3 linked regions of the Saccharobesus litoralis genome follow. The protein of the gene in region 2 interacts with the protein of the main gene of each other region in a pairwise test. Links are inferred from orthologs where the notes say so. Each region holds a gene or a part of one and is shown on either strand. Other genes may lie near its edges. The genes, in order: ftsB, C2869_RS21090 and C2869_RS17655.

What was found.
Region 1: the proteins of C2869_RS21090 (region 2) and ftsB interact in binary tests that used the Escherichia coli proteins (3 or more experiments, as listed by UniProt). The link is inferred for Saccharobesus litoralis from one-to-one orthologs.
Region 3: the proteins of C2869_RS21090 (region 2) and C2869_RS17655 interact in binary tests that used the Escherichia coli proteins (3 or more experiments, as listed by UniProt). The link is inferred for Saccharobesus litoralis from one-to-one orthologs.

What each region holds. Positions count from the first base shown.
Region 1 is NZ_CP026604.1:4,015,821-4,018,755, reverse strand. The notes cover bases 160-2,933. They hold ftsB (cell division protein FtsB), read right to left. Parts: upstream 1,796-2,933; coding sequence 1,523-1,795; downstream 160-1,522. Other genes in these bases: eno (phosphopyruvate hydratase), read right to left, coding at 2,604-2,933; C2869_RS14560 (hypothetical protein), read right to left, coding at 1,861-2,397; ispD (2-C-methyl-D-erythritol 4-phosphate cytidylyltransferase), read right to left, coding at 804-1,511; ispF (2-C-methyl-D-erythritol 2,4-cyclodiphosphate synthase), read right to left, coding at 279-752; truD (tRNA pseudouridine(13) synthase TruD), read right to left, coding at 160-276. Outside these bases: more of truD, read right to left, coding at 1-159; more of eno, read right to left, coding at 2,934-2,935. UniProt on the Escherichia coli protein: Essential cell division protein. May link together the upstream cell division proteins, which are predominantly cytoplasmic, with the downstream cell division proteins, which are predominantly periplasmic.
Region 2 is NZ_CP026604.1:5,501,511-5,504,472, forward strand. Bases 162-2,962 are described here. They hold C2869_RS21090 (cell division protein FtsQ/DivIB), read right to left. Parts: upstream 2,053-2,962; coding sequence 1,270-2,052; downstream 162-1,269. Other genes in these bases: ftsA (cell division protein FtsA), read right to left, coding at 162-1,267; C2869_RS21095 (D-alanine--D-alanine ligase), read right to left, coding at 2,068-2,962. Outside these bases: more of ftsA, read right to left, coding at 35-161. UniProt on the Escherichia coli protein: Essential cell division protein. May link together the upstream cell division proteins, which are predominantly cytoplasmic, with the downstream cell division proteins, which are predominantly periplasmic. May control correct divisome assembly.
Region 3 is NZ_CP026604.1:4,706,968-4,710,328, reverse strand. What follows is about bases 1-3,200. They hold C2869_RS17655 (DNA translocase FtsK), read left to right. Parts: upstream 1-345; coding sequence 346-3,000; downstream 3,001-3,200. Other genes in these bases: lolA (outer membrane lipoprotein chaperone LolA), read left to right, coding at 3,022-3,200; hemH (ferrochelatase), read left to right, coding at 1-258. Outside these bases: more of lolA, read left to right, coding at 3,201-3,361. UniProt on the Escherichia coli protein: Essential cell division protein that coordinates cell division and chromosome segregation. The N-terminus is involved in assembly of the cell-division machinery.

The sequences.
Region 1 (2,935 bases), 1.5 Mb from region 2 along the record:
AAAGGGAAAAGAAAACCATTGTCTTGTCACAGCGTATTTATCTTTTTTACCAGAATAGCTAGCAAGTTTAGGTTGTACGCCTAATAATTTAGCGAGTTGATTAGCAACATACTGGGTATTTTCATTTTCTTTTTCAACTAACAACCAAAGGTGCTCACCTTGCCCGCTGGGTTGAAAACCCAAATATTCCTCAACGTAAAAGTCGCTATTGCGACTCCGTATAGTTCCGTTTAATTCAGGCTTACCGTGTAAAAATGGATACTGCTGTTCAAACATACTTACATTGTCTCCAACAAAACAACTGACTCAACCGCTACACCTTCTTTACGACCTGTAAATCCTAGTTTTTCTGTTGTTGTTGCTTTGACATTAACTTGGCTCAATTCTGCTTCTAAATCATCAGCTAATAGAGTTCGCATAGCCTTTAAATGTGGAGCTATTTTCGGTGCTTGAGCAATAATAGTGATATCACAATTACCTAGCTTGTAACCTTTGTCTCGTGCAAGAGACCACACATGTCTCAGCAATATTCGCGAATCTATATTCGCATAATCATCGTCAGTATCAGGAAAGTGGTTGCCTATATCCCCCAAAGCGAGGGCACCTAGAATAGCATCACACAAAGCGTGAATGGCGACATCACCATCAGAATGGGCAATAAACCCTTGTGGGTAATCAATTTTGACACCACATATTGTTAAAGGGCCATTGCCACCAAATTTATGAACATCAAAACCATGTCCAATTCGAATTGTCATTTTTTAAAACCTGTTAATTCATTAAACCGCATAACAGAAGATGCGTTACATTTGCTTAGCATTAAGTATTAACGTTGCCAATTGCAAGTCATCTGGAGTGGTAATTTTCAAGTTAGTTGCACTACTCTCGCACATAAGAACTTGTCCACCAGCAAACTCGATGGCTGATGCTTCATCGGTAACAGTAGCATTGTGTTTTTGACTGAGTTCAATAGATGCAACTAATTGATGAGTTGGGAATAACTGAGGCGTTAACGCATGCCATAAATTGTCCCTTGATACCGTCTCAGTGATTTGATTACTGCCTTTTATACTGCGCTTCATCGTATCTTTAACTCTTGAAGCTAAAATGCCACCCATATTTTGAGATAGACAAGTTTCGATAAGTTGTTCAATATCCTTCACTAGTACACAAGGTCGAGCGGCATCGTGGACTAAAGCCCAAGCGTCTTTAGGTAATGCATTTAAACCAGCTAAAACAGAATCCACTCTTTCCTGACCACCGACTACAGTTTTAATTGGTTTAGTCAATCGACAAAAATTTTCTTTTATATCATCTAAATAGCTATCATGACTTGCGACAACAAGAACAATTTCGTTAATGTATTGAACCTTATCAAGCACTGATAAGGTATGCTCTAATATGGTTTGATTGCCAATAGTCAAATACTGTTTAGGGATATCAGCTTTCATTCGACTACCAACACCTGCGGCAGGAATAATAGCGACAATATGTGGCATGGGTTGGAGCATTATTAGTTAAATTACTTAGGGATCACCCGATAAAACAACTCACCTTGACGGATTAAGCCAAGTTCATTTCTCGCTCGTTCTTCAATAGCCTCGACACCCATTTTTAAATCTTTGATGTCAGCGACCATAAGTTTGTTACGCTGAGAAAGTTTGTCATTCTCTAATTTGATGGTTTCTACTTTTTGTTGCAGGCGACTATATTCAGAGATTGAGTTACCTCCAAACCACAAACGATATTGCAGCATACAAAGCAACACTATTAGCACTAACCTAAAAAGAGACATGGTGAACTGATAATATTAAAGTTAAGCTAATATTACCTTGCAGGATCATGAATAGCCAGACGCAATTAGCTAGTTTTAGTTATAGGTAAAGGCTTATTTAACTGTTGCCAATTAATAACTGATGTTAATAACAATTCACGTAACGATAACGTTCTATGATAAGTTCTATCGCTCCCTATCCATTGGTGGCCACAACACGCTGCAATCATAATATCTTTTGCAGATTTAAACGCTGTTTTGTGTTTGATTAGATCATCTTGTAAAGTCTGGCCGTAAAAATTAAACCAACCTAACTCATTAACATGAAAGCATTGATTTACGGTATCTATTTCATCAATACAATCTAACTTAATATGCGTTAAACCTTGTTGAGTAATTTGAATAGGAACAATTAAGCCAATATCTGAATATCGACTAAACCATTTAAAGTTAGCTTCAGGATCAACTTTTTCTGTGGGTATTTTACGTTTTTGGCTGGCCGACCAAGCACCATTTTGACTATCTAAACTGATGGGCGAACTTAAACTAATAATCGATTCAGCAGCACGTTTAACGTAAAACGATAAACTAGATAAACGCTTTTGTAACAGCGCGGGAGGCATATCGCTATCCATCAACATTTTTAATTCACGTTCATAAAAAACGTTACACAGTTGAGAATAAGTAAGCAGCCTTTCGCTATCTTGGGCAAAATCTCGTTGTTGAGCGGCCGATTTATTCAAAGTCAGAATTGATTTAACAGAAGATTAGTGAAGTGTAACGAATATGCTGGCCTATTGAAAAGGCCAGCATGACAAAAGATCAGATATTATTGACCTTTAACGGCTGAACGACCGGCATATACAGCTTTGTCGCCTAGCGCTTCTTCAATACGTAATAACTGATTGTACTTAGCAACACGATCAGAACGGCTCATTGAACCTGTCTTGATTTGACCAGCTGCAGTACCTACTGCTAAATCAGCAATAGTTGCATCTTCAGTTTCACCTGAACGGTGAGAGATAACAGCAGTGTAACCAGCGTCTTTAGCCATTTGGATAGCTTCTAACGTTTCAGTTAAAGAACCAATTTGGTTAAACTTGATTAAGATTGAGTTAGCGATACCTTTCTCGATACCTTCTTTTAAGATCTTAGTGTTAG
Region 2 (2,962 bases):
TTCCACGCTTGTCACCCCAAGGCAACAACCGCGACTAAAACTCACCTTTAAACCAGCTATGAATGCGTTGCCACAAGCCAGCCGAGCTATCTTCAACTCGGTTGGCATACTGGTTATTTATTTGATCTTTACCGTAATGCAACAAACCGATAGCCGTTGCATAACTCGGATCATCTACATACTCAGTTAACCCTTTAAGATTAACTGGGCTACCTAAACGAACCGGCATTTGAAATAAGTCTTCGGCAAACTCGACAGCACCTTCCATTTTGGCCGTGCCACCGGTCAAAACGATCCCTGCTGCTATTTTATCTTCTAAGCCGCTTTTACTGATCTCTTCGCGAACCAACTCAAATAACTCTTGGTATCTAGGTTCGACAACTTCTGCCAAAGTGTGGCGCGACATAGAACGCGCTGGTCGCCCACCTACGCTAGGCACTTCAATACTTTCTTCTATGCTAACCATGTGGCGCATTGCGCAAGCGTATTGCACCTTTAATTGCTCCGCATGACTCATCGGCGTACGGAAAATTTGCGCAATATCTTTAGTGACTTGATTACCCGCAACGGCAATAACCGCGTTATGTCGTATAGCACCATCCACATAGATAACTAAATCAATAGTGCCGGCTCCAACATCAACAACAGCAACCCCAAGCTCTTTCTCGTCATCTGTTAGCACTGAATCACTGGACGCAATTGCCGAGAACACCAAATCATCAACGCGTAACCCGCAACGTTCAGCACACTTAACAATATTTTTTGACATGTCGTCAGCACAGGTCACTAAATGCACTTTAGCTTCTAAGCGCACGCCCGACATACCAATTGGGCTTTTAATCCCTTCTTGAATATCAACACTGTAATCTTGAGGCAAAACATGTAGTACCCGACGTTCAGCTGGCAAATGCACTGACTTGGCGGTATGGATCACGTTATCCACATCATCTTGTGTCACTTCATGCTCACTGATCGGCACCATGCCATTTTCATTTTGGCACTGGATATGTCGACCCGATATCGCGATATAAACCGACGATATTTGGCAGCCTGACATCAGTTCAGCTTCTTCAACAGCTCGCTGAATCGATTGAATAACTAGGTTAATGTCATTCACACCACCTTTATCCATACCTCGCGATGCATGACTACCGACACCCACGACACTCACCGCACCGTCTGGTAAAACTTCACCAACGACAGCGACGACTTTCGCTGTGCCTATGTCCAATCCCACTATTAAATTTCTGTCCGTCACCTTAGACATAATCAACTCTGATCTTCATTATTCTGTTTTAATCCAACCGCAAACCCAGTGTCATAACGCAAGTCGACATAATCTAAATTATGCGCCCGCTTCAACTGCGGGTAATGTTGCAAAAATCGCTGACTTCTATTAAGCCAATCTTCTCGTCCTAAATTAAGCTTAACCCCGTCTTTTAGCGTTATTTGCAGAGCATGCCGTTCAGACAGCGACATTTCGTTAATGGTTACGTGATACAAAGCCATTAACTCACTTAACTTTTGATAGGTTTCTAATACTTGATTTTCGTCCCCTTCTGGGCCAAATAACCAAGCTAACTCTCGTTGTAACCTATCCGTATCTGCTTGAAATACATCACCATATTCATTTAACAAAAAATCCCCGTTCCAATGTACTTGTGGATTTTGCTCTGTAATGTAAATTTTCAATCTATTCGGCCACTCTTTGCGTACCGATACGCTGTATATCCAATCCAGCGCTTCTAATTGCTGCTGCGCTTTATCGACATTTAATGCAAAAAAACTTTGACTCATTTGCAACTCTAACGCTTGCAACACATCTTGCTTAGTCAAATAGTCTTGCTGCCCTTGAACGACGATTTGCTTAACCGGTAAGCGATTTTCATCAACCAGCCATTCACTGACATATTCAATTAACCACAGTGAGCCAATCAGTACCCAAAAGAAAAACACTAAACCAGCCCAAAACGGCCAACCGGCTTGCTCAATTTGTTGCCGCAACTCAGGCATTTTGGGCTTTTGAGTCGCTTGTGTTTTTTCTACGCCCATTACGCAAAGCCTGCGTTACTTCGCCGAATCTAATATTCGACAAACAAGCTCAGCGAAGTCGATACCTTTAGCTTTCGCCGCCATAGGAACCAAGCTTTTTTCTGTCATCCCTGGAACCGTATTGGCTTCTAATAAATAAAACTGTCCGTCTTGATCTCGCATGACATCGACTCGCCCCCAGCCTTCCGCAGAAACCGCAGCAAACGCCTGTTTCGCCAACGCCTGAATATGTGCTTCATCCGCTTCATTTAAGCCACTCGGACAAAAGTACTGGGTAGAGTTTGCTAAATATTTAGCTTCATAATCATAAAATTCATGCGGCGTTTGCATGCTAATACTCGGCAGCGACTCTTGCGCTAATATGGCAACTGTGTATTCAGGACCATTAATAAATTGCTCAACTAAAATGTCACAATCGTAATCTGCGGCTTTTTCTAATGCGCTTTTTAACCCTACAGCCGTATCGGCCATACTCATGCCAATACTCGAACCTTCTTTCGCCGGCTTAATAAAAACCTTGCCATTCAAACGTTCCAGTATTGCTTGGTAATCGACACCAGCGACTTGCTCGCGCTTAACCATTACGAATTTAGCAGTTGGTAAACCTGCACTTTGCCAAACTTGTTTGGTTAAAATTTTGTCCATGCTCAATGCAGAACCCAGCACACGTGAGCCGGCATAGGGAATTTGCAAGTACTCTAAAACGCCCTGTATAACACCGTCTTCTCCACCGCGACCATGCAACGCATTAAACACACGCTCAAAACCCAGTTCTTTAAGTTTCAATGGCGATATCTGCTGAGTATCAAATAGGTGCGCATCCACACCAACACTGATTAATGCCTGATGAACCGCAGTTCCTGATTTAATTGATACGTCGCGTTCTGCTGAAGTCCCGCCATAAAGAACA
Region 3 (3,361 bases), 790 kb from region 2 along the record:
CGTGTAGGTAAAGAAGAATGGCTACAGCCTTATACAGATAAAACCCTTGAACATTTGCCGACAACAGGCCAAAAGTGTGTTGATTTAGTTTGCCCCGCTTTTTCTGTGGATTGCTTAGAAACGTTAGAAGAAATAGCAGAAGAAAATAAATCTGTGTTTCTTGACGCGGGTGGTGAGGAATATCGTTATATTCCTGCGTTAAACGCCCAACCTGCACATATCGAATTTTTAAGCCAACTTGTCAAAGCAAATCTTTAACCTTGGCGATAGGCGTGCGAAAATAACCTCGAATTTCTCTAATCAGGATTTGAGTAGCAATTAGTGGAAGTAAAACTAAAATCACCCATGACAGGGGTGCAACGACTGTTGGAAGTCGGCTTAATCGCAACAGCAGGGTTTGCTGTTTTTTTGCAAATTGCGTTATTTTCGTTTGCGCCTGAAGACCCGAGTTGGAGTCAATCTACCTATCACGTCAATATAAAAAACGCGGGTGGCGCTGCTGGCGCATGGATGGCTGATTTGCTCTTTGCTTTTCTTGGTGTTGTTGCCTACGTTGTGCCGCTTGCCGTTGCTTATTTAGGTTGGGCCATATTTCGTCGACATCAAAGCTTTTTTGAAACTGACTTTTTAGCTTTGGGTTTGCGTATTATTGGCTTGTTATTAATTATTATTGCAGCCACATCAACCGCTAGCCTAAATGTTAACGACATTTATTACTTCTCTTCTGGTGGTTTAATGGGTGATGCCATTAGCCAAACGTTGTTGCCTTACCTTAATTTTGTTGGTACTTCACTGTTATTGCTGTGCTTTTTTTGCACAGGTATAACCTTATTGTTCGGCTTGTCATGGTTAGAGTTAGTTGATAATACAGGCAATGTTACGATTAATTCGGCGCTGTGGCTTTGGCACAAATCCGCTGAACTATACGCTAAGTTAACAACGAAACCAGACAGCGAGTTACCTGAACCGACTAGTGAAAACGAAACTTTTTCTCATTTTGAAGATGGCGCTCAAGACAAAGCGATAGAACAAACGCCCGAGTCGCAGATTGATCCACAGCAGCCGCCTTTTGCTATTGATGAAGAACCAAATTTCAGTAAGTTGGAAGCAACAGAAGAGTCTGACGCGTCAGAGCCAACTGAACCGCATAAAAGTTTAGAGCGCTGGAAAAAAGTTGCAGAGCAAGCGCCAAATGTTGACGATATTGTAGAATCAACCCCGTTAGTCCTTAATGAACAGCAAGTCGACATTGAAGAATTGGTGGCTGAGCAGGACAGAGTTGAACCCAGTTTATCGACGGTCGATGTCGAAATAGAAGACGAGCAAACCTTTGCCGAAAACATGCAACCACAATTGCCATTAAGTGGTGAACAAGCGGTGGATGAGGGTGATGACGCTATCTTATCCAAAAAAGTCCCTGCTAAAGAAAAAGAGCATATAAAAGTTGTTGCTAATACCGATCCCTTTTCTTTATCTGCTGTATTACCTGATGTCCCTGCTAAGCCAGAAGGACGAGTACCGTCTTTTGCGTTATTGGATCGTCCCGACAAAAAACAAAATCCAATCACCCAAGAGGAAATGGATCAAGTCGCGCGTTTAGTTGAAGCTAAATTACTTGAGTACAAAATAAAAGCGGATGTGGTCGGTGTTTATCCTGGGCCTGTTATTACTCGCCTTGAGTTGGATTTAGCGCCCGGTATTAAAGTGTCTACGATTACTAACTTGTCTAAAGATATCGCCCGTTCATTATCAACTACCGCAGTACGAGTCGTTGAAGTGATCCCAGGTAAGCCGTATATCGGATTAGAATTACCGAATAAACATAGAGAAACGGTGCGCTTAAGTGAAGTGATTGAAGGTGAAGAATTCGCCAAATCTAAATCACCATTAACCATGGTTTTAGGCCCTGATATTGCGGGCAAACCGGTTATCGCAGACTTAGCTAAAATGCCACATGTGTTGGTAGCCGGTACGACGGGTTCAGGTAAATCGGTATTGGTTAATACCATGATATTGAGCTTTTTGTATAAGGCAACACCTGAAGAAGTGCGTATGATCATGATTGATCCGAAAATGTTGGAATTATCGGTTTATGAAGATATTCCACATTTGTTGTGTGAAGTGGTCACAGATATGAAAGATGCCTCTAATGCTCTGCGTTGGTGTGTAGGAGAAATGGAACGTCGATATAAATTAATGGCTGCGGTTGGGGTACGAAACTTAAAAGGTTTTAATGCCAAAGTGGTCGAGAATATTGAGGCGGGTACACCATTACACGATCCGTTATGGCAACCCGGTGACAGCATGGATGAAACCGCTCCTCAATTAGAAAAACTACCAAGTATTGTAGTGGTAATTGACGAATTTGCTGACATGATGATGATTGTCGGCAAGAAAGTAGAAGAGTTAATCGCGCGAATCGCTCAAAAAGCACGAGCTGCGGGTATTCATCTTGTTTTAGCAACCCAACGCCCTTCGGTTGATGTCATTACCGGCTTGATAAAAGCTAATATACCCACACGTATTGGTTTAACTGTTTCTTCGAAAATTGACTCTCGTACCATTTTGGATCAGCAGGGCGCAGAATCTTTGCTCGGTATGGGTGACATGCTTTATATGCCATCAGGTTCGAATGTATTAACGCGGGCGCACGGGGCTTTTGTTGATGACCATGAAGTACATGCTGTGGTTGCCGATTGGAAATTACGTGGGAAACCAAATTACATTGACGATGTCTTAAATGGTGAAGAAGAAATTTTATTACCGGGTGAAGTGCCGGAAGCCGATGGTGACAACGAATATGATGCATTATTTGATGAAGCGGTTGCTTTTGTTACCGAAACTCGAAAAGTTTCAATTTCAAGTGTGCAACGTAAATTCCGCATAGGGTACAACCGAGCTGCTAATATTGTTGAGCAAATGGAAATGAGCGGTATCGTTAGTTCAGCAGGGCATAATGGTGCACGTGAAGTGTTAGCACCTGCTGCGCCAAAAGATTAACATTAGGTAATTAATCGATTTATGAAATTTTTAGTTAAAAGCAAACTACTCACGTTTTCGCTATTGTGTAGCTTGAGTACATCTGTATTGGCGGATAATGTCACTGAGACGTTAAAAAATAAAATTGCCGGTTTAAATGCATTTACCAGTGATTTTACCCAGCAAGTGTTTGATAGTGACAATGTAGAAATACAATCAGCGACAGGTTCAACACAATTAAAACAACCCAATTTGTTTAAGTGGCATACACAAGAGCCCGACGAAAGTATTTTACAATGTGATGGCGAAACCATTTGGTTTTACGATCCATTCATCGAGCAAGTGACGGCGGTTTGGTTAAAGGAGGCCTTGCTTAATAACC